Regions from separate parts of the Paenibacillus sp. FSL K6-1096 genome, predicted to be linked through region 2. Evidence: predicted binding sites of a transcription regulator. Region 2 holds the regulator's gene; the other holds the start of a gene.
What was found. The regulator CtsR, encoded in region 2, represses protease genes until heat stress. The targets are predictions, from matches to a motif close to ATGGTCAATAAAGGTCAAACA.
Positions count from the first base shown of each region.

Region 1: a site for CtsR is predicted at 12,221-12,241, ahead of clpP (ATP-dependent Clp endopeptidase proteolytic subunit ClpP). Genes of this name have one in related genera too.

Region 1 is NZ_CP150274.1:3,843,009-3,858,877, forward strand. It holds gene trxB (thioredoxin-disulfide reductase) at 1-160, shown strand, start outside; TPP riboswitch at 224-330, shown strand; gene thiC (phosphomethylpyrimidine synthase ThiC) at 493-2,181, shown strand; gene MHI24_RS17220 (DUF1858 domain-containing protein) at 2,474-2,701, shown strand; gene MHI24_RS17225 (DUF438 domain-containing protein) at 2,716-3,978, shown strand; gene MHI24_RS17230 (ROK family glucokinase) at 4,150-5,100, shown strand; gene rapZ (RNase adapter RapZ) at 5,146-6,048, shown strand; gene MHI24_RS17240 (YvcK family protein) at 6,102-7,043, shown strand; gene whiA (DNA-binding protein WhiA) at 7,063-7,992, shown strand; gene MHI24_RS17250 (HPr family phosphocarrier protein) at 8,090-8,359, shown strand; gene MHI24_RS17255 (SIMPL domain-containing protein) at 8,551-9,315, shown strand; gene MHI24_RS17260 (DUF4163 domain-containing protein) at 9,568-10,683, shown strand; gene MHI24_RS17265 (GDSL-type esterase/lipase family protein) at 10,840-11,475, shown strand; gene clpP (ATP-dependent Clp endopeptidase proteolytic subunit ClpP) at 11,538-12,134, opposite strand; tRNA gene MHI24_RS17275 (tRNA-Arg) at 12,330-12,404, opposite strand; gene MHI24_RS17280 (sugar-binding domain-containing protein) at 12,708-13,760, shown strand; gene gap (type I glyceraldehyde-3-phosphate dehydrogenase) at 13,877-14,887, shown strand; gene MHI24_RS17290 (phosphoglycerate kinase) at 15,005-15,869, shown strand, end outside.
Region 2 is NZ_CP150274.1:2,957,745-2,973,613, reverse strand. It holds gene MHI24_RS13285 (alkaline phosphatase) at 1-968, shown strand, start outside; gene MHI24_RS13280 (ABC transporter ATP-binding protein) at 980-1,705, shown strand; gene MHI24_RS13275 (ABC transporter permease) at 1,702-2,967, shown strand; gene MHI24_RS13270 (hypothetical protein) at 2,981-3,880, shown strand; gene MHI24_RS13265 (molybdopterin-dependent oxidoreductase) at 3,961-5,235, opposite strand; gene MHI24_RS13260 (MFS transporter) at 5,351-6,601, opposite strand; rRNA gene MHI24_RS13255 (16S ribosomal RNA) at 6,992-8,552, shown strand; tRNA gene MHI24_RS13250 (tRNA-Ala) at 8,649-8,724, shown strand; rRNA gene MHI24_RS13245 (23S ribosomal RNA) at 8,932-11,975, shown strand; rRNA gene rrf (5S ribosomal RNA) at 12,102-12,218, shown strand; gene MHI24_RS13235 (GNAT family N-acetyltransferase) at 12,661-13,842, shown strand; gene MHI24_RS13230 (CtsR family transcriptional regulator) at 14,207-14,668, shown strand; gene MHI24_RS13225 (UvrB/UvrC motif-containing protein) at 14,698-15,219, shown strand; gene MHI24_RS13220 (protein arginine kinase) at 15,248-15,869, shown strand, end outside.

The DNA.
Region 1 (15,869 bases), 890 kb from region 2:
GACGAATATCCCCGGTGTCTTCGCCTGCGGCGATGTGCAGGATAACCGGTACCGCCAGGCGATATCGGCAGCCGGAACCGGCTGTATGGCCGCGATGGATGCCGAGAAGTACCTGGAAGGCAGCATGGTGCATGACTGGAGCGAATCGCTGGACAAATAGGTTTTGAATAATTAAGGGTTTACAATATTTACTGTAACAGGTAGAATACACTCAATTAGATAAGATATCCGCTAGGGGAGCCTGAATAGGCTGAGACGGGAAAATTGAATTTCCGGACCCTTGAACCTGATCTGGATCATACCAGCGTAGGAAAGTGGAGCCGGACCTGTTTGAAATGCAGTCTTATTAGGCTGCTTCTTTGGATAAGCCGCTCCAGGTGGAGCGGCTTTTTGACGTGCAGGAATCCATGAATTCTTCGGCTCAATCTGCTGTATGACCTCTTATCTGATTAGCTCATAAGCCAAGAGGAGGAGATAGGAATGTCAGTAAGGATGAAGAACGAAGCGGTGGATCTTTCACAGTTCCCCGCAAGCCGTAAGGTGTATGTGGAGGGCTCGCGCCCGGATATTCAGGTTCCGATGCGGGAGATTAGCCTTAGCCGAACCGAGGGCGTTGCCGGGGATCAGGAGAATGAACCGCTGCGTGTCTATGACACCAGCGGTATCTATACCGATGCTGCGCAAGCGGCCGATATCCGCACAGGGCTGCCGCCGCACCGTTTGCACTGGATACAGGAGCGCGGTGATGCCGAGGAATACCTGGGGAGAGAGGTGCGGCCCGAGGATAACGGCATCCGCGGGAGCAAGCCGCCTGCAGAAGCATATCCGGGACTGCAGCGGAAGCCCCTCCGGGCGCAGGCCGGGCGCAATGTAACGCAAATGCATTATGCCCGGCAAGGAATCATTACACCGGAAATGGAGTTCATCGCGATCCGCGAGAATACCCGGCCGGAATTCGTAAGGGATGAGGTTGCTGCGGGCCGGGCCATTATTCCGGCCAACATTAATCACCCGGAGAGCGAGCCGATGATCATTGGCCGCAGCTTTCTGGTGAAGATCAATGCGAACATCGGAAATTCGGCAGTCTCTTCTTCCATTGAGGAGGAAGTAGAGAAGATGCGGTGGGCTACCCGCTGGGGAGCCGACACCATTATGGATCTGTCCACCGGCGCGAACATTCATACCACCCGGGAATGGATCATCCGCAATTCACCTGTGCCTGTCGGCACGGTGCCCTTGTACCAAGCCCTGGAGAAGGTGAATGGCATCGCGGAGGATCTAACCTGGGAGCTGTACCGCGATACGCTGATTGAACAGGCGGAGCAGGGGGTGGACTACTTCACCATTCATGCCGGGGTGCTGCTGCGCTATATCCCGCTGACCTCCCGGAGAATGACCGGTATTGTATCGCGGGGCGGCTCCATTATGGCTGCGTGGTGCCTGGCCCATCAGCAGGAGAACTTCCTGTACACCCACTTTGAAGACATATGTGAGATTATGAAGAGTTATGATGTGGCCTTCTCGCTGGGGGACGGACTGCGGCCCGGCTCCATTGCCGATGCTAATGACGAAGCCCAATTCGCCGAACTGGAGACGCTGGGAGAGCTGACGCTACTTGCCTGGAAGCATGACGTTCAGGTGATGGTAGAAGGCCCGGGGCATGTGCCGATGCATAAGATCAAGGAGAATATGGATAAGCAGCTTGAGATTTGCCGGGAAGCCCCCTTCTATACGCTGGGGCCGCTGACTACGGACATTGCGCCAGGGTATGACCATATCACCTCGGCTATAGGGGCCGCAATGATCGGCTCGATGGGTACGTCGATGCTGTGTTACGTAACGCCCAAGGAGCATTTGGGCCTGCCGGACAGGAATGATGTACGCGAAGGCGTGATTACCTATAAAATTGCTGCACATGCCGCAGACCTCGCCAAAGGTCATCCGGGTGCGCAGGACAGGGACGATGCTTTGTCCAAAGCGCGGTTCGAGTTCCGCTGGCGGGATCAGTTCCATCTCTCCCTGGACCCGGAAAGAGCGCTCGCGTATCATGACGAGACTCTTCCGGCAGAGGGGGCGAAGCAGGCGCATTTCTGCTCCATGTGCGGCCCTAAATTCTGCAGCATGCGAATCTCGCATGAACTGCGTAACAGCTATAATCTAAGCAAATCGCTGTCATTCTAATCAGACTCATATCGTGGCTGTCCCTTGCTGTTCATAGCGGGGGGCAGCTTTTTTTAGTTGAGAATTTATATGTTTTGGGGTCCCCGCAAAGTACCTGAGTCATCATCGAAGCTACAGCTTCACTTTGTGGGGTGTTTTGTATGTTTTGGGGTCCCCGCAAAGTATCTGAGTTATCACCTGCGCTATAGCTTCACTTTGTGGGGTCAATTTGTGACTGCAATCACAATGTGACTCCATGCCCTATGCTAAGCTGTGAGTGAGAAGAATTCTCACTTGTGAGGTGGGCAAAACAATGAGCAAAACGTTTAGGCTGGATGAACCGGTCTTCGAACTGGTGAACAGGCACCCGGAGGTTGTGGATATTATGGTGGAGCTGGGCTTCCGTGACATTACCAAGCCTGGAATGCTGCAGACGGCAGGACGGTTCATGACGCTGTCCAAGGGCATGAAGTTAAAGCGTATAGAGCCGGAGACCGTTCGGCGGGCCTTTGAGAGCCGCGGCTTCGAGATTATCGAATAGAAGGAGAGAAGAATATGAGCGAGCTGATTAATAACCGCGAGGCCGGTGTCCCGGAGCAGACGCGCCGTCAGGCGATGCTGCGGGAGATCATCAAGGAGCTTCATGCCGGCAAAAGTGTGGAGGAGGTCAAGGCGCGTTTTGAAGAGGCGGTAGGTGATGTGACGGTCGCGGAAATCTCCGCCATGGAACACTCTCTGATGACAGAGGAAGGTATTCCGGTAGAGGAGGTACAGCGGCTCTGCTCCGTGCATACCGCCATCTTCAAAGGCTCGATTGAGCAGATTCACCGTTCTTCGAAGCCTGAGGAGCAGCCCGGCCACCCCGTGCATACCTTCAAGCTGGAGAACCGGGAAATCGAGCGGCTGGTTAACTTCCGGCTGGAGCTGCATAAGGACAAGTTCAAGAAGAAGGCCAGCGATGAGATGATTTACAAGCTGCTGGAGGACTTAAGCCTGCTGCTGGATCTCGACAAGCACTACAGCCGCAAGGAGAATCTGCTGTTCCCTTACCTGGAGAAGTACGGCATTTATGGCCCGACCAAGGTCATGTGGGGCGTCGATGACGGCATCCGCAGCATGATTAAGGAAGCGAAGAAGGCACTTAACACCTTCAACGGGGAGACAGAGCAGATCGCAGCCTCACTGGAAGAGATTATCAAGGAAGTCAATGAGATGATCTTCAAGGAAGAGAATATTCTCTTGCCGATGGCGCTGGATAAGCTGACCGAGGATGAGTGGGTGCGGATCGCCCGGGAGAGCGCCGAGATCGGCTTCTGCCTGGCAGCCCCGGAGCAGGAGTGGATACCGGAACGCGCTGCTGAGCCTGAGGGTGCAGAGGTGCCGGCGGCGGAAGGGGAAGGGCTGTCGCCGCAGGGCTTCATCCGGTTCGAGACCGGGCTGCTGTCGCTCCACCAGCTGGAGACGCTGATGAATCACCTGCCGGTGGACCTCACTTTTATCGATGAGAACGATGTCGTCCGCTACTTCTCGCACGGCAAGGAACGGATCTTTGCCCGGACGAAGGCTGTGATCGGCCGCACGGTGCAGAACTGCCATCCGCCGCAGAGCGTGCATGTTGTGGAGAAGCTGCTGGCTGATTTCAAGGCGGGCGTAAAGGATGCTGAGGACTTCTGGATTAACATCAAGGACAAGTTCATCTATATCCGGTACTTTGCCGTGCGTGATGCAGACGGGCGGTATATGGGAACGCTGGAATTCACCCAGAATATCGCACCGATCCGTGCCTTGGAGGGCCAGAAGCGGATTTTGTCGGAATAGCATATTTATTATAGAAGAAACAATTGGACTTTCACGCGGGTAGCGGCGCTGAGAGTCTTTTTGCTACGCTGGGACCCGGGTGTATCGCCTTTCCTTGACCGCAGGGGAGGGTTCTATTATAGTGGGTACGTAGGATTAACTATTTTAGCATAGAAAAAGGTGGCTTGTTACATGTCTGAAAATATCTACGTTGGCGTGGATTTAGGTGGTACCACGATTAAGGTTGGAATCTGCAATGCCGAAGGAAGCCTGCTGCACACTTACGAGGGTCCGACAGGGACTGCGGACGGCGTGGATGCTGTCATCGACAATATCGAGAAGTATGTGCGTCAGATTGTAGAGGATTCTCCGTACTCCTGGGACCAGCTGGCCGGTGTGGGAGCGGGGCTCGCCGGGTTTACGAATATTCGTGAAGGCATTATTATCCTTGCGCCGAACATAGGATTTCGGGATGTGCCGATCCGTTCCATTCTGGAGGGTCGTCTGAACAAGCCAGTCAAAATAGACAATGATGCCAACGTGGCAGCGCTGGGTGAAGCCTGGAGCGGTGCAGGACGCGGCATTGACAACTGTGTCTGCTATACGCTCGGTACGGGTGTCGGCGGCGGTATTATCATTAACGGCCGGGTATATCAGGGCTTCGCCGGTCTGGCCGGAGAGCTTGGACATATCTCGGTGGTACCTGACCTGGAGGCGATCCAATGCGGCTGCGGCAATATGGGCTGTCTGGAAACCGTTTCCTCGGCGACAGGCATTATCCGTATGGCGAATGATGCTGTAGCCCGCGGAGACCGCACCTCGCTGTCCACTGTGGAGAAGATTGCTGCGAAGGAAGTATTTGATGCCGCCAAGGCCGGAGATGAAGCTGCCCTGCGGATCGTGAACCGGGCGGCGTTCTACCTGGGCAAATCTATGGCGTCCGTTGCTGCTGTTCTGAATCCGGAAGTGTTCATCGTCGGCGGAGGGGTCTCCAAGGCAGGCGATATTCTGTTCGATGAGGTCCGCCGGGTGTTCGCCAAGCTTGCTCCTGCACCGCTGCAGACCGGTGTCTCGATCGTGCCTGCGGCCCTTGGCAATGACGCTGGTATTATTGGTGCCGCTGGTCTGGTGCTGCGTTCTTAAGCAGCGGGAATTATTCATATACTATTCTTGGGGAGGGATGCTGTAATGACCAACACCGAGCAAACATTACCCGGTCACGCCACCCTGATTATCATTACAGGCATGTCCGGTGCAGGCAAGACGATCGCGGTGCAGAGCCTGGAGGATCTCGGATTCTTCTGCGTCGATAATCTTCCGCCTGTACTCATCCCGAAGTTCGCTGAACTGATTGAGCAGTCGAAGGGCAAAATTGCCAAGGTGGCGCTGGTCATCGACCTCAGAGGACGGGAGTTCTTCACCGCCTTGTCCGAATCTCTGGCGTATATTAAGGATGAGTCTACAATCGGCTTCGAGATTCTTTTCCTGGATGCAACCGATTCGGTGCTTGTCCAGCGCTACAAAGAGAGCCGCAGACATCATCCGCTGGCCCCCAAAGGGATGCCGCTTGATGGAATCCGCATGGAGCGCCAGATGCTGGAGGAGCTGAAGAATTCAGCGACCCTCTGTCTGGATACCAGCAGCATGAAGCCGGCGCAGCTCAAGGCCAAAATCGTGTCAAGGTTCTCCCATGTCGGCAAAAGCACGATCTCGGTGAACATTACCTCATTTGGCTTCAAGTATGGCATTCCGATTGACGCTGACCTGGTGTTCGACGTCCGGTTCCTGCCTAATCCGCATTATGTGGATCATTTGCGGCCCAAGACAGGCCAAGACAACGAAGTGTACGACTATGTAATGAAATGGCCTGAAACGCAAGAGTTCCTGACCAAGCTGTTAGACATGCTTCAATTCCTGATTCCGCAATACCACAAAGAAGGCAAATCCCAGGTTATTATCGGCATCGGATGCACTGGCGGCAAACACCGCTCGGTAGCCATCGCTGAATATCTGGGCAAAATGCTAGGGGTTAGCGAGACGGAATCCGTAGCTGTCAGCCATCGGGATTCCGAACGTGACCGGCATGGATGAGAGAAGGGATAATAGTGGCGGAAGAACAAGGAGTGCGCCCCAAGATCGTCGTCATGGGCGGGGGAACCGGACTCTCCGTAATGCTGCGGGGGCTCAAGGAGAAGCCGCTTGATATTACAGCGATCGTCACCGTGGCGGATGACGGCGGAAGCTCCGGCATTCTGCGCAGTGAGCTGCAGATGCCGCCGCCTGGGGACATCCGCAACGTGCTGACAGCAATGGCGGATGTTGAGCCGCTGATGGCGCAGATTATGCGGTACCGCTTCAGCAGCGGGGAAGGGCTCGCCGGGCATAGCCTGGGCAATCTGATTCTGGCCGCACTGACCGACATCTCCGGCGATTTCGTCACGGCTGTCAGAGAGCTGAGCCGGCTCTTCGCCGTCCGCGGCCGGGTGCTGCCCGCCGCCGGTGAGGCGGTGGTTCTCCATGCAGAGATGGCAGACGGCACCATTGTGTCCGGGGAATCCAAAATCCCCGAGGCGGGGGGCGTTATCAAACGCGTCTTCCTGGAGCCGGTGGATGTGGAACCGCTGCCGGAGGCACTGGAGGCGATCCGCAGCGCAGACGCTATTCTGCTGGGTCCGGGCAGCCTGTATACCAGTATTCTGCCGAATCTGCTGGTGCCTAAGCTGGCAGAGGCGGTAGTCGCTTCAGAGGCGATCAAGATTTTTGTATGCAATGTAATGACCCAGCCCGGAGAGACGGATAATTACACGGTGAATGACCATCTCCAGGCGGTATACGACCATATCGGGCTGCATCTGTTCGACTATGTGATTGTGAATGACGGGGAGATCCCCGAGCAGGTTCAGGTCAAATATGCTGAGAAGGGCGCCCGCCCGGTGCAGCTTGACCGCGAAGCCGTCGACGGGAACGGGTATAAGGTGATCGCCGACAAGCTTGTATTATTCCGGACGTATTTAAGGCATGATACAGATAAGCTGAGCCACCATATTTTCCAGCTGGTGCAGGATTGGATTAACAGAAAGAGTTAACACGAAAGAGGTGAGCCCCTTGTCTTTTGCGGCCCTTACCAAAAAAGAGCTGACGATGATCGAGAGCCCTCCCTGCTGTGAGAAAGCAGAAATGTCAGCGCTTATCCGTATGAACGGTTCGGTGCAGCTTTCGAGCAAAAAGGTCGTTCTTGACATATCGACGGAGAATGCCGCGATTGCAAGGCGGGTATATTCTTTGCTTAAGAAATATTACCAGGTCCATATCGAGCTGCTCGTGCGTAAAAAAATGCGTTTGAAGAAGAATAACGTCTATATCGTAAGAATCCCGAACCAGGTGCAGGAGATCCTGAAGGATCTGCGGATTGTCTCGGAGGGCTTCATCTTCACGGACGGGATTGATGAGGAAATTGTCGGCAAGAACTGCTGCAAGCGGGCCTACCTGCGCGGAGCGTTCATGGCCGGCGGCTCGGTGAATAATCCGGAGGGCTCCTCGTATCACTTGGAAATCGCTTCCATGTATGAGGAGCACTGCAAGGCGCTCGTCCGGCTGGCTGGTGAATTTCACCTGAATGCCCGCTGCATAGAACGCAAAAAAGGCTTCATCCTATACATCAAGGAAGGCGAGAAGATCATCGAGTTCCTCAGTCTGATCGGAGCCCACCAGGCGCTGTTCAAATTCGAGGATGTGCGGATCATGCGCGATATGCGCAACTCGGTCAACCGGATTGTGAACTGTGAAACGGCCAATCTCAACAAGACCATCAGCGCCGCCGTACGCCAGATTGAGAACATCAAGCTGCTGCAGCGCGAGGTGGGACTGGAGAACCTGCCGGATAAGCTGCGGGAGGTCGCCGAGATCAGACTGGCCCACCCGGACATCAACCTGAAGGAAGTCGGGGATATGCTGGGCGGCACCGTCAGTAAATCGGGAGTAAACCACCGTTTGCGCAAAATTGACGAGCTGGCGGACAAGGTGCGGGGCGGCTGATTATTTTTTTTCTAGTGCCGTAGGCGTTATAATGATATAATATTATAAAATTAATGTGAAATTTTTGGGCAGATCTTAAATAGGGGGTAAGCGTTTCATGACAAAGCACCCGGTAGTTGTCCGGTTGAAGACGGGGCTCCATGCCCGGCCGGCAGCCTTGTTTGTGCAAGAAGCTAACAAGTTCTCGTCGGAGATCTTCGTGGAGAAAGACGATAAAAAGGTTAACGCTAAGAGCATCATGGGCATTATGAGCCTGGCAATCAGTTCCGGTACGGAGATTCATATCAGCGCAGACGGCGCCGATGCGGAACAGGCTGTAACCGCTTTGACCAGTCTAGTGAGCAAGGAAGAACTGGAGAACCAATAATTTTTACAATGTCTGACCAAAAGCCCTTAGGGGCTTTTTTTCATACCGCCATAACCGAAGCGGACGGAAATATCATCCGGCGCTTCTGGCTGGACACCAAATAAAATTATCAAATATTACTTATCTCTTATGCAACCTTTACCAGTCTGGCCCGTCTAGAGGGTAATAACACTTAATAGAAGCGAAAGGGGATGGCAAGCGTGAGAACATGGGTGAAATCGGTTGGTGCGGTATTGCTGGCAGGGAGCTTGATGATTGGAGGAATGGGATTGAGCGGAGGACTAAAGGGACCTGAAAGGGCTTACGCGGATGAGGTGCAGAAGAATATTGTGAACGTGGTAGGCAAAGGCGAGCTGTCGATCAAACCGGATATCGCTTATCTCTCCATTGGGGTAACCACTACGGCGGATACAGCGCAGGAGGCACAGAAGGGCACGGCCGCGAAGATCTCCAAGCTGACGGCACTGTTCAAGACTACTTGGGGCATTGCGGACAAAGACATTCAGAGCAGCCAGTTCTACGTACAGCCTAACTACACTTACAGCGAGAAGGACGGCCAGAAGGTAAAAGGCTATAACGCCCAGCACACGCTGGAGGTATCCTACCGCGATCTGACCAAGGTCGGACAACTGCTCGATGCTGCTTCGGCAGCCGGTGCGAACAACATCGGCAACGTTCGGTTTGCGATCGAAGATCCGTCAGCTTTTGAAGCACAGGCAATCGAAAAGGCCATGCAGAATGCAGATGTCAAAGCGGCAGCTATTGCCAAAGCAGCCAAACGCGGACTGGGCATGGTGGTCACTGTAGTTCAGAGTGATGACGGGAATAATCCGGTAGTCTTCGCTCAAGCAGAGGCTATGCAGAAATCCGCTATGGATGGCAATGGTGGCAGCTCCGTGGAGCCAGGGCAGGTTAAGATCACCACTCAGCTCAACGTGACGTACGAGTTGAAATAAACCGCTGTATAAGGTGCTTGCTCTGCTGATTGATTTGGCAGGGCAGGCGCTTTTTTATGCCGCAGGATTATTGAAATCTCTCAATTTGTTTATATAGAGGTAACAATATCTTTAGATAGACCCTTCAAACTTTAAGAAACTGTAAAGCGGATTGTAACATCCCCGGCGCTGGTTCTCCCTATAATAGGAAGAGTGGAACTGAGGCAACACATCAAGAACAAACATAAGAACCGGATGAGAGGAGAACTACTAATGACTAAGAACTCTACTTCAAAAAACAACGCCCGCAGATGGGGTGCCGGTATACTTGCCGCAGGGCTGCTCCTTGGAGGAACGGGAATATTCCCGTCCGGGACTGAGGCTGCTCCGGCTGCCGCCCAGACGAAAGTATCGAAGCCTGCCGCCTCCCTGGTGGTCCTGAAGGTGAACGGCAAGATTACATCCCAGACGGGGCTGTTCAAGGATGGCAAGGTGTGGGTGCCGGTAGCCTTCATGCGCGATTCGCTCGGGCTGCCGTTGTCTTATGACAAGGCGGAGAAGACCTATACGATCGGGACGGGTACTGCACAAACCAAGCTGACCACTACTGACTATGGCATTACAGTTAGCGTGAATAACTATTATATTGGCGAATATGAAGCCCAGCTGTGGAATAACAAGCTGTTCGTTCCGGTTGATCTGCTGAATGATTACCTGGGCTATAAAAGCGACTGGAGCGTTGCCTCTGGACGGCTGAACCTGATGAAGAGAGCGCAGAATGCAGTGACGATCAAGACGGTCAGCTATGTGAAGGATCATAAGGATGCGCCGGTCCGGCTGGATTATCCGCAGGTCAGCGGACTGGCCAGCCCGGAGGCGGAGAAGGCCATCAATGACACGATCAAGCAGACGGTAATGAATTTCGCGGCGGATGCCGAGGATCAAATTGCCAAGCGGGCCGAAGATGACCGGCCCTATGAATTCGATGGCGGTTATGTGATTACCTATAATCAGGATGGTGTGCTGAGTCTGATTACGAATCAATATGAATACACCGGCGGCGCCCATGGTATGACTTACCGCAATGCCTTCACCTTCTCGCTCAAAGACGGAAAGCGCCTGCTGCTGGGCGATCTGTTCGGAGCTAACCCGAATTACAAGAAGCAGCTGAATGCGAAGCTGTCCAAAGAGCTTAAGGCGAGCGGCAGCTACCTGGGCGGGTTCAACGGACTGAATACCGAGAAATACTTCTACTTAAAAGACGGCAAGGCCGTGCTGTTCTTCCAGCTCTATGATTACACGGTCTATGCTGCGGGCTTCCCTGAATTCACCTTCAGCTTCAAGGAGCTGCTGCCGGACGGAAGCAGCCCGTTCGCAGCGCTGAAATAATTCAACCGCTAATCCGGTATACCCTTGTGCTCCTATGACGGGATCACAAGGGTTGTTTGCGTGATGGCCTAATCAGGCGGGCCTGCCGTTACCACTTCACCCGGCCTTTCATAAGCTAAAGAAGGCAAGCAGCTTATTATCACGGGAGGGAAGGAAATGGTCTATCAGTATACGGCGATTGGAGATTCATTGACCACCGGATTCGGCGCGCTGCCCGGTAACGGCTTTGTACCCGTCTACCGCCGGATGGCAGAAGGCCGGCTGCGCACCCAGGTAGTCCCGGCGAATCTTGGAGTCAACGGCCTGACTACGGAGGGGCTGAAGCAGCGGCTGTCATCTGCCACCTACCGCTCGGCTGTGAAGGAAGCGCAGATCATTACGGTATCCATTGGCGGTAATGACCTCATTAAGGCCGCCAAGTCCACAGGTCCGCGGCCTGGGGAATTCCAAAGGGTGCTTCAGAACGCGCTGCAGAATTGCAAACGGAATTTCAGCGATATTATGGGCACCCTGTCACACCTGAAGGCAGGCACCCGCAGCCCGTATATCCTGCGGATCGTAGGCTTGTATAATCCCTATCCGCAGGTGGATGAGGCAACGGAGTGGGTGCGGCAGTTCAACCGTTATGCGGCCGGCTACAGCAGTTACAATGTAGGGTTTGCTTCCATCTATCATGAATTCGCAGGCAATGAGCGGGGGCTGCTGTTTCTGGATCATATCCATCCGAACGGCAGGGGGTACCGGGTGATCGCGGGCAAGCTGGATGCGCTAGGCTATGGCGGCTTGCGATAGAAAAAGGCTGCTTCAGACCATGAAGGTCTGAAGCAGCCTTTTATTTGAATTCCGGGGATGAGTTACACGCCTGCCGGCAGTGTCTTCTCAATCACCTTATCGACGATACCGTATTCGGCAGCATCTGCAGCACTCATGAAGTAATCGCGGTCGGTGTCCTTCTCGATCTTCTCCAGCGGCTGGCCGGTACGTTCGGACAGAATGCGGTTCAGCTTCTCACGCAGCTTGATGATGCGGCGGGCGCGGATTTCGATATCCGAAGCCTGGCCCTGGGCACCGCCCAGCGGCTGGTGAATCATAATTTCGCTGTTGGGAAGAGCAAAGCGCTTGCCCTTCGCGCCGGCGTTCAGCAGGAAGGCGCCCATAGAAGCAGCCATCCCTACACAGATGGTGGAGACATCCGGCTTAATGTATTGCATTGTATCGAAGATGGCCATACCCGCTGTGATGGAACCGCCAGGGCTGTTGATATACAGGTGAATATCCTTCTCCGGGTCCTCGGCAGCCAGGAAGAGCATTTGTGCGATGATAGAATTGGCAACCACGTCATTAACCTCCGTTCCAAGGAAAATGATGCGGTCCTTCAGCAGGCGGGAATAGATGTCATAAGCACGCTCACCGCGGTTGCTCTGTTCTACGACCATAGGAATATAACTCACGTGGAAAACCTCCTTAAAATGGGTGCTTCGGATGTGTTCATTTTTACTGTTACCGTATTAACCACATGATAAACAAATTCAAACAAAAAGTCAAAGAAAGTCAAACTCAGTTTTAAAAAAAAGAGCCCGTAAGCGGCTCTGTTGGTTAATATATGGTATGGCTTGCTAAAACATGCATAAAAAAGCAAAAAAAAGTGGCGCGCCCGCCAAGAATCGAACTTGGATCTCAGGCTTCGGAGGCCTACGTCATATCCATTGGACCACGGGCGCAACAGAAGTTATTATAATATACTTATCAGATAAAAGCAATGTGTAATCTTTGTGCCGCGAAAAATAGTTTTGGTGTGCCTTCATGAAGGGCTGCCGGAGGTGCTGTCCCAGCCTGCGGATGAATGGACAAGCCAGCGGGGAATGATGTATAAGATGAAAGCGCCCGGAGAATTATAGTCTCGGAACACTTGCACTCTGCGTCCGTTTTGGGTAGAATATGGGTGGGACTTAAAAAGTTAACCCGGGACATTTTGAGACCACGAACAAGGGATAAGAGAAAGACGAAGTTGCAGGAGTGAAAGCATGCGTAATTTATTGGAAATCCAAAAGCAGCTTCTGCCTGATCTCATGGACACCCTTAAGAGACGGTACACGATTCTACATCAGATCATGCTGTCCGATATTATCGGCCGCAGGACGTTAGCCGCATCGCTTGATATGACCGAGCGGGTATTGCGCGCCGAGACGGATCTTCTGAAATCGCAAGGGCTCATTGAGATCGAGAGCGTCGGTATGCGCATCAGCGATGCCGGACGCAGACTGCTTGACCTGCTGGAGCCGGTCGCCAAGAGCCTTTTCGGCCTGGATGATCTGGAGGAGAAAATTCGTACCACGTACGGTCTTGCCAAAGTGATTGTAGTGCCTGGTGATTGTGAGACCTCGCCGTTCACCAAGCGTGAGCTGGGTCGTGCAGGCTCCAAGGCGCTGCTGAGTGCGCTGCGCAGCGATGACACGGTCGCCGTTACCGGCGGTTCCACCCTTGCCGAGATGGCTGACCAGCTGACTCCGCCGCTGTCCCCCTCCTATAAGAACGTCTGGGTTGTCCCGGCACGCGGAGGACTCGGGGAGAGCATGGAGATACAGGCCAACACCATTGCTTCAACGATGGCCAAGCGGATTGGCGCTAACTACCGCCTGCTGCATGTGCCGGATCTGCTCAGCAATGAAGCCTATCAGTCACTTGCCATGGACTCCAACATTGGAGAGATTGTACAGACGATCCGCGGATCGCGTATCATTGTACATGGGATTGGCGATGCCATTGAGATGACCCACCGCCGTAAGCTGGATGCTGCTACCATCTCTGAGATTCAGGGCGAGGGCGCTGTAGCCGAATCGTTCGGATACTATTTCGATGAGAACGGCCAAGTGGTACACTCCATGCTGACCATGGGGCTGCGTCTGGAAGACATTATCCGGACAGAGGTTGTTATCGGGATTGCCGGAGGCAAGCGGAAGGCGAAGGCCATTCATGCCATGCTGAAGTTCGGGCAGGAGGATATTCTTGTCACTGACGAAGCGGCTGCTGTCGAAATCGGCAAAGAAATCGACAAAGATTCGCAAAAGGTCCTATAGATTCCATTTAATGGGGCGCGCGAAGCGGTATTATGCATTATACTTAACCTTGTTGTCTTGACTAGCCTTACGGCCTGTCTTGAATAAATAAAACGAAATCTAGGAGGAACTATTCAATGAGTGTAAAAGTGGGAATTAACGGTTTTGGACGTATTGGACGCCTTGCATTCCGCCGTATTCAAAATGTAGAAGGTATCGAAGTGGTAGCCATCAACGACTTGACTGACGCCAAGATGCTTGCTCATTTGCTTAAATATGATACAACTCAAGGTAAATTCCAGGGAGACGTTGAAGTACATGACGGATTCTTCAAAGTAAACGGTAAAGATGTTAAGGTTCTGGCGAACCGCAACCCTGAAGAGCTTCCTTGGGGAGAGCTCGGCGTTGACATCGTTCTGGAATGCACAGGCTTCTTCACAACTAAAGAAGCTGCTGAGAAGCACCTGAAAGGCGGAGCTAAGAAGGTTGTTATTTCCGCTCCAGCTACCGGCGACATGAAGACTGTTGTATACAACGTTAACGATGACATCCTGGACGGTTCCGAAACTGTAATCTCCGGCGCATCTTGCACAACAAACTGCCTGGCTCCTATGGCTAAGGTTCTGAACGACAAGTTCGGTATCGTAGAAGGCCTGATGACTACAATCCACGCTTACACTGGCGACCAGAACACACTGGATGCTCCGCACGCCAAAGGCGACTTCAGACGCGCCCGCGCTGCTGCTGAGAACATCATCCCTAACACTACCGGTGCTGCCAAAGCAATCGGCCTGGTTATTCCAGAACTGAAAGGCAAGCTGGACGGTGCAGCACAACGTGTGCCTGTAGCTACTGGTTCCCTGACTGAGCTGGTAACTGTTCTTGAGAAGAACGTAACCGTTGAAGACATCAATGCAGCTATGAAAGCAGCTTCCGATCCGGAAACTTATGGCTACACTGAAGATGAAATCGTATCTTCCGACATCAAGGGCATGACTTTCGGTTCCCTGTTCGATGCTACTCAGACTAAGGTTCTGACTGTTGGCGACAAGCAGCTGGTTAAGACTGTTGCCTGGTACGACAACGAAATGTCCTACACTGCACAGCTCGTCCGCACTTTGGAGAAGTTCGCTAAGCTCGCTAAGTAAGACCGATTTCATATAAGCGGTACAATAGAGCGGAAACAAGGAAAGTCTGTTTCCGCTCTTTCTAAATGAAATGGCTTCGTGAAGCAACCAATTCTGGGTGTGGAGGAAATAATAATCATGAACAAAAAAAGTGTCCGTGATGTAGAAGTAAAAGGCAAACGCGTATTCGTGCGTGTAGATTTCAACGTGCCTGTGGAAGAGGGCAAGATCACTGATGATACCCGTATCCGCGAAACCCTTCCAACAATTAAGTACCTGATCGAGCACGGTGCAAAGGTCATTCTGGCCAGCCATATGGGCCGTCCTAAGGGTGAATTCGTCGATTCCATGCGTCTGACCACCGCGGCAGAACGTCTGTCTGAGCTGCTCGGCAAACCGGTTGCCAAAGCGGATGAAGCCGTTGGCGATGCCGTGAAAGCGAAGATCGCTGAGCTGAATGAAGGCGATGTGCTGGTGCTTGAGAATGTCCGTTTCTATAAAGGCGAAGAGAAGAACGATCCTGAACTGGCTAAGCAGTTCGCAGAACTGGCTGACCTGTTCGTTAACGATGCCTTCGGCGCAGCTCACCGTGCCCATGCATCGACAGAAGGTATCGCACACTTCCTGCCGGCAGTATCCGGCCTTCTGATGGAGAAGGAATTGTCCGTTCTCGGCAAAGCTCTGTCGAGCCCTGAACGTCCATTTACTGCCATCATCGGCGGCTCCAAGGTTAAAGACAAAATTGACGTGATCGACAACCTGCTGAACCTGGCGGACAACGTACTGATTGGCGGCGGCCTCTCTTACACCTTCACCAAGGCTCAAGGCTACGAAATCGGCAAATCTCTGGTAGACAACGACAAGATTGATGTAGCGCTTGGATTCATCGAGAAGGCCAAGAAGCTGGGCAAGAACTTCCTGCTTCCGGTTGACGTTGTTGTCGCTGATAAATTCGGTGCGGATGCCAACACCAAGATTGTTGATGCAACTGACATCCCTGCGG
Region 2 (15,869 bases):
ACCGGACGGCGGAAATTCCGAGCCTGGCGGCCATGACCTCGAAGGCGCTGAATATTCTGTCTGCCGATAAGAACGGCTTCGTTATGATGATTGAAGGCGGCCGTATCGACCATGCCGGTCATGCCAACGATCTGCCGACCCTGGTGCAGGAGGCGCTCGATTTCGATGCAGCGTTCAAGGCAGCGGTGGATTTTGCGAAAAAGAATGGCAATACCTCTGTAGTGGTTACGGCGGACCATGAGACTGGCGGCCTGTCGCTCTCCCGCGACAATATCTATGAGATCAACATTGATCTGTGGAACAAGCAGAAGCATTCCTCCGAGAGTCTGGCAGCGGACCTTGAGGCCGCACAGACCCCGGAAGAGATCCGCAAGATTGTAACGGCCAATACCTGGATTACCGATCTGACCGATGAGGAAGTAACCCAGATTATGAACGGCGACGGCTCCTCCTACAAAAGAGAGGGCGCGTATAATGCGGTCATCTCCAAGCGTCTGCTGGTAGGCTGGTCCGGTCACGGTCATTCGGCGGTCGATGTCGGAGTCTGGGCGTATGGCCCGATTGCCGACAAGGTGAAGGGGCAGATCGACAATACGCAGATCGCCATAGCAGGGGCGGGAATCCTCGGACTGGACCTGAACAAACGTTCCGCAGAGCTGCAAGCTAAGTACGTCTATCCGAAGTTTAAAATCAGCCGCGACAATGAGGTGCTGTTCCCGGCACAAGCTCTGATCAAAGCGCTCGGAGGAAATTATACAGCCAGTGCTTCGGCAGCGAAGCTTACGCTTGGTAAAAACACCGTTGACATCAATCTGGCCGGCAAAACAGCGAAGCTGAACAGCAAGGCGGCAGCATACACCGTAGACGTGGACAATAATGTGCTCTATCTTCCGCTCAGTGCCTTCAATCAGCTGAAGGGCTCGGCGTTGAAATGGGATGCGCTGTCTGAACGCATTGTACTCAGATAGGAGTGAACGGCTTGCTTGAGATCCGGAACTTGAAAAAGCAGTTCAAAACCGACGGCAAAGCCATTCCCATCCTGGATATCCCCCGGTGGAATGTTCCACAGGGAGAGCGCGTAGCCATTACCGGACCCAGCGGGTCCGGTAAAAGCACGTTGCTCCATCTGATTAGCGGGATCATGAAAGCGGACAGCGGCAGCATTGCCGTGAACGGCCAGCCGCTTCACGAGCTGACGGAAGCGAAGCGTGATGCCTTTCGTGCGTCGGCGATCGGTTATGTGCTCCAGGACTTCCATCTGATTCCGTCGCTGACGGCCCGGCAGAATGTCGAGATTGCCATGAGCTCAGGGCTTACGCAGAAGGAGCGGCACCATATCGTGGACGGCTGGCTGGAGCGGGTGGGTCTTGCAGGCCGCGGAAGGCATCTGCCCTCGGAGCTGTCGCGCGGACAGCAGCAGCGGGTGGCCATTGTCAGGGCAATGGTGAACAACCCGCCGCTGTTGCTGGCGGATGAGCCTACAGGCAGCCTGGATTGGGAGACGGCGGAGGAGATTGCTTCCCTGCTGCTGGACCTTAGTGCAGCACAGGGGCATACCCTGATCGTGGTCACACATGACCTGAATATGGCCGGCCGGTTCCCGAGCTGTCTGAATATTCAGGACATTAATGAAGTGCGCCGCGAGACGGTAACGAAGCAGCGGACGGTTATGGCTTCAGGACGGCGCGAAGAGGTGACGCTATGAGCCTGTTCCAGCTCACCTTGCGCAATGTGCTGCACCGGCGGTTCCTGTCGCTGCTGACCGTATGTGCGGTGGCGATTACCGTGGCTTTTGTTGTTCTACTTGTCCTGTCCCGGCAGAGTGTCGAGCAGGGGGCGAAGAAGGGCTATGGCCCGTTCGATCTGGTCATCGGCGCGGCAGGCAGCGAGACCCAGCTTGTGCTGAACACGTTCTATCATATAGGTGCACCGACCGGGAATATCCCGCTGGCTGTTCTGGATGCGGCCCGGAGGGACCCGTCTGTGGATGCAGCCTATGCTATGACTACAGGAGACAACTACAAGGGGTTTCCCATCGTGGGACTGGACTCCAGTTATTTTTTCACCCGTTACGGCGACAGCAAGCTTCAGGCAGGCATGATGTATGCCCATACCGGTGAGACCATTGTAGGCGCTTATGTCGCCCGCTCGCTGGGATTGAAGGTGGGAGACACCTTCTCGGGTGCACATGGGCTTGTTCAGGGAGAACATCATGAAGCAGCAGCGTCAGAAGCTGAGGAAGAGAGCGGGCACGCGGCTGAAGGTGCGGAAGGTGCTGAAGGGGCCGGGCACGATGAAGAACACGCGCACAAGAGCTTCCGCTACACAGTCGCAGGCATCCTTCCTGATCTGCATACCCCCGATGACCGGGCGGTATTTACAACGGTAGACTATGCCTGGGCGGTACATGAACTGGCGCCTGAAGAGAGGGAGATTACCGCTGTATTGGTTAAGCCGGCCAGCCTGCTCGGCGCCCATGACCTGAAGCAGAGCTTTGACGGCAGCAACGGGGTTCAAGCGGCTTATACCAGCAAGGCTGTGTCTGATGTGCTGAATGCTGTCGATCAAGGCTCACGGCTGATTGGTCTGATCACCGCCATCTGCGTGCTGCTTGCGGGCATCACCATTCTATTATCCCTGATTGCCGCAGTCTCTGAGCGGACCAAGGATGTGGGGATTCTTCGCCTTCTCGGCAAATCGCGGGCCTATGTATGGCTGACGTTAACGACAGAGGGGCTGCTGGTGACGGCAACCGGACTGATCGCCGGGCTGCTGGCCGGTCATGCGGGAGCGTATCTGCTGAAGGACATGCTGTTCTCACAGGCGGGCATCCAGATTGACCCGTACCGCTGGACGGCGGAGCATTGGCTGATTGCGGGCGGCGCGCTGATTCTGGGACTGCTGTCCTCGCTGGGACCAGCCTTCCGGATGTACCGGATGCACCCGCTCGCTCTGTTCAAATCCTAGGAGGAATATGATATTGAGACAATTACAGGGAAAAATGCTGCTGCTCTCCGGGGCTCTGACCAGCCTGCTGCTGCTTCAGGCCTGCGGTCAGAATTCTGCGGCTGAGGGGAGCGGTGAATCCTTCGCTGCCGCAGCCGGGGCTTCGCCGGAGGTTGACGGACTAACACAGGGCCAAGCCTCTGTATCTCCTGCACCGCAGGCATCAGCCGAAGCGCCCCGGATGACCGGGCAGCCTTCGCCTGCTACGGAGAAGCCTGGCAGGACGCCGGCTGCGCTCAAGCCCACTGCCTTGCCTTCCTCAGCGTCTTCTGCTGAGCCTGTGGCAGAAGCTACCCATGCTTCCCGGAAGCCTTCCGTGGAGGAAGGAGGCTCCGTCCCAAGCCCTACGGCAGTGCCTGAGGCGACTACTGTCCCGATAGCAACTAAAGAACCTATAGCCACCAAAGCACCTAAAGCAACCAATTCCCCTAAAGCAACTCCTGTCCCTACCCCTGCGGCCAGCCCGTCCCCGGCGGCGAAGGTAACTGAAACAGAAGGGACGGCTGCCAAGGGCAGCACAGAAATCGGCTGGAACGGCTTCTTTGACGGTGACGACCAGACCCGACCCTCAGAACACTTCTGGGATCTCAGCGGCCAGCAAGTGACCATTAAAGGGTTCATGGGCGAAGTTCTGTCTTTTGAGAAAAATTGGTTTCTGCTGATCCCAGAGCCGGGAGCAGAGTGTCCGTTCGACAACGGGGATGAGACCTACTGGAACAAGATTATGATTGTCTTCGTTCCGGAAGGCAGCAAGCTGCGCTATACCACGGGTCCCCTGGAGATCTCAGGGCGTCTGGATGTCGGCATCAAGATCGACGAGTCCGGCTACAAAACCATGTTCCGCCTCTACGATGCTTCCTTCAAGAGCTTGTGATCGGCATACGCAAAGAAGCCTCCTATCCCTCATGGGGCAGGAGGCTTCTTCTTTGTGTTCTGCGCATACCGTAACAATATTTACACCCGCTTCGCACCGGGCAGCCAGGCATCCTTGTCATAGCCCCGCAGCTCCCAGTACCCTACATAATCCTCGTCAATCAGCTCAATCCGGTTCAGCCATTTAACAGATTTATAGGCATACATTTGCGGAGTAATCAGGCGGACCGGGCCGCCGAGCTGGTTCGGAATCGGCTTGCCGTCATGCATCACTGCGACCATGATGTCATCCATCCGGGCCTGGTCCAGCGTCAGCGAATCGGTGTAGACACCGTCACCGGAGTAGAACTTCACCGTGACAGCCTGCGGCTGTACACCGGCCAGATCAAGCAGCTTGGAGAGGGGGAGGCCCTCCCAGGTGTTTTTGTAGACAGACCAGCCCGTCACACAGTGAAAATCACTAACCTGCACCTCGCGCTGCAGCTTCACGAACTCTTCCCAGTTCCAGGTCAGCTTCTTGTTCACCAGCCCGTCGATCGTAAAGGACCAGTTGGAATTGTCGAAGGCGGGAATAGCCGTGACCGTATACACGCGGAAGCTGCCCTCGGCTCCCCCGCCGATGGGAGGAGCGGAATCCGGCAGCGGGAGCGGGTCGGGAACCAGCGCATTGGCATTGGACGCGGCATAGTCTGCTGTGCCCGGAAGCTGCATCGCTCTGCCGAACCAGCGGATAAAGGTGGGGCCAAGGGTAACGGCAAGTCCAGCGCCTACAGCAGCCTTGATGAAACCACGGCGTGTGTATAGAGGCTGTGCATCGGATGCAGCCGCAGGCCGTGAGTGCCCGGCAGTAGAAGAGGACTCTTTTCCAGGTAATGCTTCAGCCACGATCGAGCGCTTCTTCGGCTCCTTCAGCCACTTCACCCGGGTGATGGAGTGGTAGATGATCACAGGGAGACCGATCCAGGTCAGCAGGTCATGAATGAACAGTGCAATGTTGGCCGCTCTTGGTCCGGCTAATCTGAACTGCCACAGAACCACCCCGGAGAGCAGCCAGCCGATCAGCAGGGCAAGCACGAAGATCACATTAGCCTTCTGGGCGGGCTTGCCCTTGAGCCGTTTCCAGTGCTTCGCAGCCAGCAGCAGATAATAGACTACAGGAATCAGCAGCACCAGTCCGAGGGCCGTATGCCCCCATTTCAGCCACACCCGGCCTTCCCCCAGCAGCTCCCGCCAGAAGCCGCCGACCAGGATCAGACCGCTCACCGCGAGGAACAGGACCAGCCAGGCATTCCACAGGTGAATCGATACAAGCTTTTTGCCATACCCTTTGCGCACTCTTGCGAGTAGATTCTTCAAGCGTTACCCCTCCTCCGGGCTTGCTGCCTGAGCGTGATTAATTCAAGTTTTAACTAATTGTACCGCAAAAATAGCCTGTTGAATAATCTCTGTTCGCTTGGTCCGCCAAAGGTATTTATTCCGCCGCCCATTCCTCCAGCTTCTTGTCACCCGGCAGCAGCAGAGCCAGCAGGCCCAGCAGCGGAAGGAAGCCGCAGGCCACGAACACAGGCGCAATCCCGGCTCTATCGATCAGGTCGCCAATGACTACAGAGCCGATCCCGCCAAGGCCGAAGGCCAGGCCGGTAATCAGGCCCGAGACGGTTCCGATGTTGCCCGGATACAGCATCTGTGCGTAAATCACCGTCACCGAGAAGCTGGACAGCAGGATGAAGCCGGAGATAATCAGCAGCACGGCTGCCCAGAACGTGTTCACAAAAGGCAGGGCCAGCGCAAACGGAACCGTACCAATCATCGAAACTAGAATCAGATTCCGCCGGCCAAACCGGTCAGCAAGCGGGCCGCCAAAGAAGGTGCCGACCGCACCGGCTGCCAGATACATGAAAATGTAGATCTGCGCACGGTCCAGCGTCATCCCGTATTTGTCCATTAAGTAGAAGGCGTAATATCCGCCGATGGATGCGCCGTACCAGGAGCGCACGAACACGATGAAGACCAGAATGACGGTGGTGATGATGATGCGTTTGCTGCGGGCGGGATCGATGGAGCGGGACGCTGATTTTTTGCGGAAGGTATATCCGGCATTCAGCATGTCACGGTACCAGCGGGCCACATAGGTCTGGACGGCCACCCCGGCAGCGGCGATCACTGTGAATCCAAGCGCACCCATCTGACCGAAGGGGATGAACACCCACTTCATGAGCAGCGGCCCCAGGGCCTGACCGGTATTGCCGCCTACCTGAAAAATCGACTGCGACAGCCCCTTCCGCTGACCGGCCGCCATATGAGCTACACGCATCCCTTCAGGATGGAAGGCGGCGGAGCCAAAGCCCACCAGCATCACCGACACAATCACCAGGACATAGTTCCCGGCAAAAGCGAGCAGGAAGACCCCGGCGAAGGTACAGCACATCCCCAGCGGAAGCAGAATCGGGCGGGGCTTCCGGTCGGCGGCGAACCCGATGATCGGCTGAATCAGCGAGGAGGTGAGGTTCAGCGCGAAGGCAATCCAGCCGATCTGGGCATAGGAGAGCAGCAAGTTATCCTTCAGCACCGGGAACATGGCCGGAATAAGCGCCTGAATAGAATCGTTGAATAAATGAACAAAGCTCACCGCGAGCAAAATACGGTAAATGGTTGCCTGCTGCAAATGGCTTGCTTCCTTAAGCGGAACGGAGGCAGCAGGGGGATTAGACTTATTGGACATGATGACTCCTTTCAGTAATATAGAAGATGAATCCTATTGTAGCGGCAAATGATCCAGGATGGAAACCATATGTTGAACATAGGATATGCGGTTAATTAATTCATTATAAAAAAGTCTTGCCAGAGTCCGCAGCGCGTGATATATTATCTCTTGTGCTTATGAGACACCGGCGCTGAACGAAGCGCTCGATGAAAAATAAGTTGACAAGTTAAGTGAATAAATGATATGATCTAATTCCTGCGCAAACGATAAAACATCGATTGCCGGGAGCAAGTTCTTTGAAAACTGAACAAATGGAACACGTTATGTTTTACAAGATTCATTCAATGAATCGTCAGTTTCAAAATGAGCTATCGCTCTTTCTATAAGCGCTTACTTCGGTAGGCGGCCTAATTGGAGAGTTTGATCCTGGCTCAGGACGAACGCTGGCGGCGTGCCTAATACATGCAAGTCGAGCGGAGTCTTGTTGGAAGCTTGCTTCCAACTTGGCTTAGCGGCGGACGGGTGAGTAACACGTAGGCAACCTGCCCCTAAGACTGGGATAACTACCGGAAACGGTAGCTAATACCGGATAATCTCTTCCCTCTCCTGAGGGAAGAATGAAAGGCGGAGCAATCTGCCGCTTAGGGATGGGCCTGCGGCGCATTAGCTAGTTGGCGGGGTAACGGCCCACCAAGGCGACGATGCGTAGCCGACCTGAGAGGGTGAACGGCCACACTGGGACTGAGACACGGCCCAGACTCCTACGGGAGGCAGCAGTAGGGAATCTTCCGCAATGGGCGACAGCCTGACGGAGCAACGCCGCGTGAGTGATGAAGGTTTTCGGATCGTAAAGCTCTGTTGCCAGGGAAGAACGTCCGGTAGAGTAACTGCTGCCGGAGTGACGGTACCTGAGAAGAAAGCCCCGGCTAACTACGTGCCAGCAGCCGCGGTAATACGTAGGGGGCAAGCGTTGTCCGGAATTATTGGGCGTAAAGCGCGCGCAGGCGGCTATTTAAGTCTGGTGTTTAAACCTTGGGCTCAACCTGGGGTCGCACTGGAAACTGGGTGGCTTGAGTACAGAAGAGGAAAGTGGAATTCCACGTGTAGCGGTGAAATGCGTAGAGATGTGGAGGAACACCAGTGGCGAAGGCGACTTTCTGGGCTGTAACTGACGCTGAGGCGCGAAAGCGTGGGGAGCAAACAGGATTAGATACCCTGGTAGTCCACGCCGTAAACGATGAGTGCTAGGTGTTAGGGGTTTCGATACCCTTGGTGCCGAAGTTAACACAGTAAGCACTCCGCCTGGGGAGTACGGTCGCAAGACTGAAACTCAAAGGAATTGACGGGGACCCGCACAAGCAGTGGAGTATGTGGTTTAATTCGAAGCAACGCGAAGAACCTTACCAGGTCTTGACATCCAACTAACGAAGCAGAGATGCATCAGGTGCCCTTCGGGGAAAGTTGAGACAGGTGGTGCATGGTTGTCGTCAGCTCGTGTCGTGAGATGTTGGGTTAAGTCCCGCAACGAGCGCAACCCTTGACTTTAGTTGCCAGCAGGTAAAGCTGGGCACTCTAGAGTGACTGCCGGTGACAAACCGGAGGAAGGTGGGGATGACGTCAAATCATCATGCCCCTTATGACCTGGGCTACACACGTACTACAATGGCCGGTACAACGGGAAGCGAAGCCGCGAGGTGGAGCCAATCCCAGCAAAGCCGGTCTCAGTTCGGATTGCAGGCTGCAACTCGCCTGCATGAAGTCGGAATTGCTAGTAATCGCGGATCAGCATGCCGCGGTGAATACGTTCCCGGGTCTTGTACACACCGCCCGTCACACCACGAGAGTTTACAACACCCGAAGTCGGTGGGGTAACCCGCAAGGGAGCCAGCCGCCGAAGGTGGGGTAGATGATTGGGGTGAAGTCGTAACAAGGTAGCCGTATCGGAAGGTGCGGCTGGATCACCTCCTTTCTATGGAGAATCGTCTTCTGCGATGAAGACATTCAAATCGGAAGCTTGACTTCCACAATAACGTGTTTCCATTTGTTCGGTTTTGATGGAATTTGCGGGGCCATAGCTCAGCTGGGAGAGCGCCTGCCTTGCAAGCAGGAGGTCAGCGGTTCGATCCCGCTTGGCTCCACCAACAAACTTCATCTATTTGTTATGTCTGAAATACCGGCTGTAACTTCGATCGTCACGGTTGTGATCGACCCGAACTTACAGCAACTTGATCCTTGAAAACTGGATACCGAAACGAATTTGCGTTTTAGAACATTCCTTTAAGCTGAACTTGTGTAAGCAAGTTTAAATTATAGTGATGCTAAGCGATTTTCCTTCTGGAAAACGCATTGGTTAAGCTACTAAGAGCACACGGAGGATGCCTAGGCGCCAGGAGCCGACGAAGGACGTGGCGAACAACGAAACTGCCTCGGGGAGCTGTAAGCAAGCTTTGATCCGGGGGTGTCCGAATGGGGAAACCCAGCTGTGGTAATGCACAGTTACTCGTATCTGAATACATAGGATACGCAGAGGCAGACCAGGGGAACTGAAACATCTAAGTACCCTGAGGAAGAGAAAACAATAGTGATTCCGTCAGTAGCGGCGAGCGAACGCGGAACAGCCTAAACCAAGGGGCTTGCCCCTTGGGGTTGTGGGACGTCTCACATGGAGTTACAAAAGGTTAAGGTAGGCGAAGAGGTCTGGAAAGGCCCGCGATAGAGGTAAAAGCCCTGTAGCCAAAAGTTTAACCCCTCCGAGACGGATCCCGAGTAGTGCGGGGCACGTGAAACCCCGTATGAATCTGGCAGGACCATCTGCTAAGGCTAAATACTACCTGGCGACCGATAGTGAATCAGTACCGTGAGGGAAAGGTGAAAAGCACCCCGGAAGGGGAGTGAAATAGAACCTGAAACCGTGTGCTTACAAAAAGTCAGAGTCCTCTATATGGATGATGGCGTGCCTTTTGTAGAATGAACCGGCGAGTTACGTTCAACATGCAAGGTTAAGGTGAGAAGCCGGAGCCGCAGCGAAAGCGAGTCTGAATAGGGCGACTGAGTATGTGGGCGTAGACCCGAAACCGTGTGATCTACCCCTGTCCAGGGTGAAGGTGCGGTAACACGCACTGGAGGCCCGAACCCACGTACGTTGAAAAGTGCGGGGATGAGGTGGGGGTAGCGGAGAAATTCCAATCGAACTCGGAGATAGCTGGTTCTCCCCGAAATAGCTTTAGGGCTAGCCTCGGTGAATGGAGTGGTGGAGGTAGAGCACTGATTGGGTGCGGGGCCCGCAAGGGTTACCAAGCTCAGTCAAACTCCGAATGCCACTAACTTCTTGCCGGGAGTCAGACAGTGAGTGCTAAGATCCATTGTCAAAAGGGAAACAGCCCAGACCATCAGCTAAGGTCCCCAAGTGTGTGTTAAGTGGGAAAGGATGTGGAGTTGCACAGACAACCAGGATGTTGGCTTAGAAGCAGCCACCATTGAAAGAGTGCGTAATAGCTCACTGGTCGAGTGACTCTGCGCCGAAAATGTAACGGGGCTAAACACACCACCGAAGCTATGGCTTGGATCGACTTCACTGCGCCTTTGAGGCGTGTTTATCCGGAATCATGAATGCCAATGAATCATCTGCAAGGATGGTTGGCCAAATGACTCCAGGGGATAAACACGAACTTCGAAGCTGGAGTGAAGTCGATCCAGGGGTAGGGGAGCGTTGTGTATACGTTGAAGGTGTACCGTAAGGAGCGCTGGAGAGTACACAAGTGAGAATGCCGGTATGAGTAACGAAAAGATCAGTGAGAATCTGATCCGCCGAAAGCCCAAGGTTTCCTGAGGAAGGCTCGTCCGCTCAGGGTAAGTCGGGACCTAAGGCGAGGCCGACAGGCGTAGTCGAAGGACAACAGTTTGAAATTACTGTACCACCGTAATCCGCTATGAGCGATGGGGTGACGCAGGAGGGTAGTGACGCGGACTGATGGATGTCCGTCTAAGCAGTGAGGCTGGTGTGCAGGCAAATCCGCACATCATAAGGCTGGGCTGTGATGGGGAGCGAAAATTACAGTAGCGAAGGTCATGATCTCACACTGCCAAGAAAAGCCTCTAGCCAGGAGAAGGTGCCCGTACCGCAAACCGACACAGGTAGGCGAGAAGAGAATTCTAAGGCGCGCGGAAGAACTCTCGTTAAGGAACTCGGCAAAATGACCCCGTAACTTCGGGAGAAGGGGTGCCTCGGTAGGGTGAATAGCCCGAGGGGGCCGCAGTGAAAAGGCCCAAGCGACTGTTTAGCAAAAACACAGGTCTGTGCGAAGCCGCAAGGCGAAGTATACGGGCTGACGCCTGCCCGGTGCTGGAAGGTTAAGGGGAGTGGTTAGGGGTAACCCGAAGCTATGAACCGAAGCCCCAGTAAACGGCGGCCGTAACTATAACGGTCCTAAGGTAGCGAAATTCCTTGTCAGGTAAATTCTGACCCGCACGAATGGCGTAACGACTTGGGCGCTGTCTCAACGAGAGATCCGGTGAAATTTTAATACCTGTGAAGATGCAGGTTACCCGCGACAAGACGGAAAGACCCCATGGAGCTTTACTGCAGCTTGATATTGAATTTGGGTACGATCTGTACAGGATAGGTGGGAGCCGTGGAAAGCGGAGCGCAAGCTTCGCTGGAGGCGCCGTTGGGATACCACCCTGATCGTATCTAGGTTCTAACCTGGTACCCTAAGCGGGTACGGGGACCGTGTCAGGCGGGCAGTTTGACTGGGGCGGTCGCCTCCTAAAGAGTAACGGAGGCGTTCAAAGGTTCCCTCAGAATGGTTGGAAATCATTCGAAGAGTGCAAAGGCAGAAGGGAGCTTGACTGCGAGACCTACAAGTCGAGCAGGGACGAAAGTCGGACTTAGTGATCCGGTGGTACCGCATGGAAGGGCCATCGCTCAACGGATAAAAGCTACCCTGGGGATAACAGGCTTATCTCCCCCAAGAGTCCACATCGACGGGGAGGTTTGGCACCTCGATGTCGGCTCATCGCATCCTGGGGCTGAAGTAGGTCCCAAGGGTTGGGCTGTTCGCCCATTAAAGCGGTACGCGAGCTGGGTTCAGAACGTCGTGAGACAGTTCGGTCCCTATCTGTCGTGGGCGCAGGAAATTTGAGAGGAGCTGTCCTTAGTACGAGAGGACCGGGATGGACGTACCGCTGGTGCACCAGTTGTTCCGCCAGGAGCATGGCTGGGTAGCTACGTACGGACGGGATAAGCGCTGAAAGCATCTAAGCGTGAAGCCCCCTCAAGATGAGATTTCCCAGTATGTAAGACCCCTTGAAGACGACGAGGTAGATAGGTTGGAGGTGGAAGTGCAGCAATGCATGGAGCTGACCAATACTAATCGGTCGAGGGCTTATCCAACAAACTACCCCAAAAAGTGAAGATGACGCTGACGAAGCGGATTCCGAATACTTTCCGGGGGCCCCGTAACAAGGGCGAGCGCAAATTCGTTTCGGATTCAGTTTTCAGGCGATTAAGCCTGTAACGTTTGGTGGCGATAGCGGAAGGGTTCCACGCGTACCCATCCCGAACACGACCGTTAAGCCTTCCAGCGCCGATGGTACTTGGACCGAAGGGTCCTGGGAGAGTAGGACGCCGCCAAGCATAAGGTACCACTGTTGAGCAATCAACAGTGGCTTTTTTGCGTGGGCAGGGCTGTGGAAAAGCTGTGGATAGATTTCTGGAAATGCAGAAACATTACGCACATGTGGATACAATTTCAGCAACGTTTCTGGCTGTGGATGAACATCCGGCAAGGCATATTTATGTGGATGAGTCAAGAAAAACCTAAGTAATACACTGTTTTTGTGGATAAAAAGTGAATAATGTGGATAGTCATAGACAAATCGTGGATAACTAATTTTGGCCGGGGAGAGCTTTTTCCCGGTTTTTATTTTTTTGTGTAGAAGCTGTGGATAAGTTGTGGGTATAAAGAGAATTCCGGCTGCCGGTTAGCTTCTTACGGGAAGGCTTGTTATACTCACTATTGAAGCAATCTTTGGACTCTATCTGTCTGAAATCTGAATCTATTAACGGGGTGAGCCTAATGGAAATTAGACAATTACGTGCAGAAGAATTTGAAGACAGCTTAAGCTTGTCTGAATATGCCTTTCAGTATAAGGTGTCCGGTGAAGACCGGGAGCGGCAAAGGGAGCAATTCAAGCCAGACCAGGTATGGGGGCTGTTTGAAGGTGAAGAGTTAGGTGCCAAGCTGACACTGCTTCCGCTGCAGGTGAACCTTCAAGGCAAACCTGTATCTATGGGCGGGATTGCCGGGGTAGCCACATGGCCGGAGAACCGCCGGCAGGGGTATGTGGCTAAACTGCTGACCCATGTGCTGCAGACGATGAACGAAGCGGGCCATACGTTGTCCTTTTTGCATCCGTTCCTGATTCCGTTCTACCGCAAGTTTGGCTGGGAGGTCTACTGTGAATATAAGCAATACACCATTCCGGTAGGGAAGTTTCCGCACAAGACAGAGATTAAGGGCACGGTGAAGCGGGGAAACGCTAAGAATGCAGAGCTTGCGGTATTGCAGCAGCTCTATAATCAATTCTCAATCGGATATAATGGTACGCTGATCCGCAGCACGGAATGGTGGAAGGATAGCGTGCTGGATGAGGATATGCATCAAGGTGTATTTTATTCAGAGCTGGGTGAACCGGAAGGTTATGTGCTGTATAAAATAATCAACAAAGAGCTGGTCATCGACGAATTCATCTACTTGAACGAGCAGGCCCGGCAGGGCTTATGGACCTTCCTGGCCAATCATGACTCGATGATTACCGGAGCCAAGCTGAAGCTGGTGCCTGCGGATGACATTCTGCCCTTCCTGCTGCCCGATCCGCGGATTACGCAGGAGAATCATCCTTATTTCATGGCGCGGATTGTCAATGTGAAGGCTATGGTGGAGAGTATGATTTTCAGCGCACCGCAGGGTGTTCAGGAACGGCTGGTATATATAGAAGATAAATACGCTCCGTGGAACGAAGGATGTTGGCGCTGGAGTGTATCGGCGGAGGGGACGGCTTCCTTGATTCAGGTTCAGGGGGAGCGGGCAGAGGCCGACCTGGTATGCACGATCGGAACCTTGACTGCACTGCTCATGGGGTACAAGCGCCCGCTTGAGACCGCCCGGTATGGACAGTTATCTGGAAGCGCAGAAGCGGTAGAATGGCTTGAAGCGCTGATTCCGCAGACCGGGACGGCATTATTCGATTTCTTTTGACAGGTTACAGCAGCTCTTCCCCTTCAGCAGAGGGCGGAGGAGCTGTCCTATATCCAGGTGCAGATGGGACAATTCATGTACGTACATAGGGAATACAAAGCAGCCAAAACGTAAAAAATAAAACTAACCCCTTGGCAATCAGTGAGAATGTGTTATAATATGAAAAAAGTCAAAGAAAGTCAAAGTCAACGCAAGTCTGATAGCGGCGTTCTCAGGAATGTAACAATTGGCTGAATTAGGAGGTCTAAGGCGCTTGCAGCCGATTCTTAATTCATTGCCGGGGTTAAATTCTTAAGAGCATGTCTGGATGGCAGGCGGGGGCGCAGCACAGATTGACTAAGGCTTAGACACTGGAGGATGAGTGATGCGTAATATCTCCGATATTATTGAACAATATCTGAAGAATATTTTGCATGAAAGTCCCGAAGGTACGGTGGAAATTCAGCGCAATGAGCTGGCCGACCAGTTCTCTTGCGTGCCATCGCAGATCAACTATGTCATTAGCACCCGCTTCACCCTGGAGAAGGGATATGTGGTGGAGAGCAAACGCGGCGGCGGCGGATACATCCGGATTCAAAGGTTCGAGCTGCCTCAGAATGTAGCCCTTTATGCACATCTCAACTCGACAATAGGGAATGATATTGATCAGAATTCTGCGGAAGGACTGATTTATCAGCTGGAGGAGGCCCGCTTCCTCTCTAAGCGCGAGGCGTGTCTGATGCGTTCCGCGGTTTCCCGGGAATGCCTGACGGTTAATCTGCCGTACCGGGATGAGATTCGCGCCAAGATCATGAAGGCAATGCTGATCTCTTTGTTGGGCAAATAATGGCCATATCGTAAGGAGGGACTCCGCTCATGCTATGCCAGGAATGCGGCGTCAGACCGGCTACACTCCACTTCACGAAGATCGTGAACGGAGAGAAGACAGAATTTCATATTTGCGAAAGCTGTGCACGGGAGAAGGGGGAGCTGATTCCGGGAACGGCGGGAGGCTTCTCGATTCACAGCCTGCTGTCCGGCCTGCTTGACCTGGAGGGTGCAGGCAAGAGCAAGGCGGCAGCGCAGACAGTGCAGGGACTGCACTGTGAGAATTGCGGCATGACCTACTCGCAGTTCAGCAAGCTGGGGCGGTTCGGCTGCAGCTCCTGTTATAAGTATTTTGACAGTACCCTTGATCCGCTCTTCAGACGGGTGCATGGCAGCACGGCTCATGTCGGCAAGCTGCCCAAGCGGGCCGGCGCACAGATTATGTGCAAACGCCAGATTGAGGAATTGAAGCAGGAATTGCAGCAGAGCATTGCCGAGGAGGAATTTGAAACGGCGGCAGAGCTCAGGGACCGCATCCGCAAACTTGAAAAAGAAATGCCACAAGAGTAAAGTCTTTGATATATAGGGGGGATTGGATATGTCAAGTCTCCGGTTTACCGAACAGGCACTCAGCAACTGGATGCGCTGCGGCGGCAGCCACTCCGAGATCGTAATCAGCAGCCGGATGCGTATCGCCCGGAATCTGGAGCATCTGCCCTTCCCGCTGCTGGCTTCAGCAGAGCAATCGGAGGAGGTGCTGGAGCAGCTGGCTCCTGTGTTTCAAGGAGAGGCTGCTGCAGATTTCGGTAACTTTGAACTGATCAGGCTGGATGAGCTGGGTGAGCTTGATAAGAAGGTGCTGGTAGAGAAGCATCTGATCAGCCCGAATCTGGCCGAAGACTCCAAGGGCGGAGCGGTCATTCTGAACGACGACGAGTCAGTCAGCATTATGATCAATGAAGAAGACCATCTCCGCATTCAATGCCTGTTCCCGGGGCTGCAGGTCAGAGAGGCCTGGGTAAGGGCGACGGCTATTGATGATATTTTTGAAGCAGCCGTCAATTACGCCTTCGATGACCGCAGAGGATACCTGACAAGCTGTCCGACCAATGTCGGAACCGGGCTTCGCGCTTCGGTGATGGTTCATCTGCCGGCCTTGGTGATGACTCACCAGATCAACCGCATTTTATCCGCTGTCAATCAGGTTGGACTTACCGTTA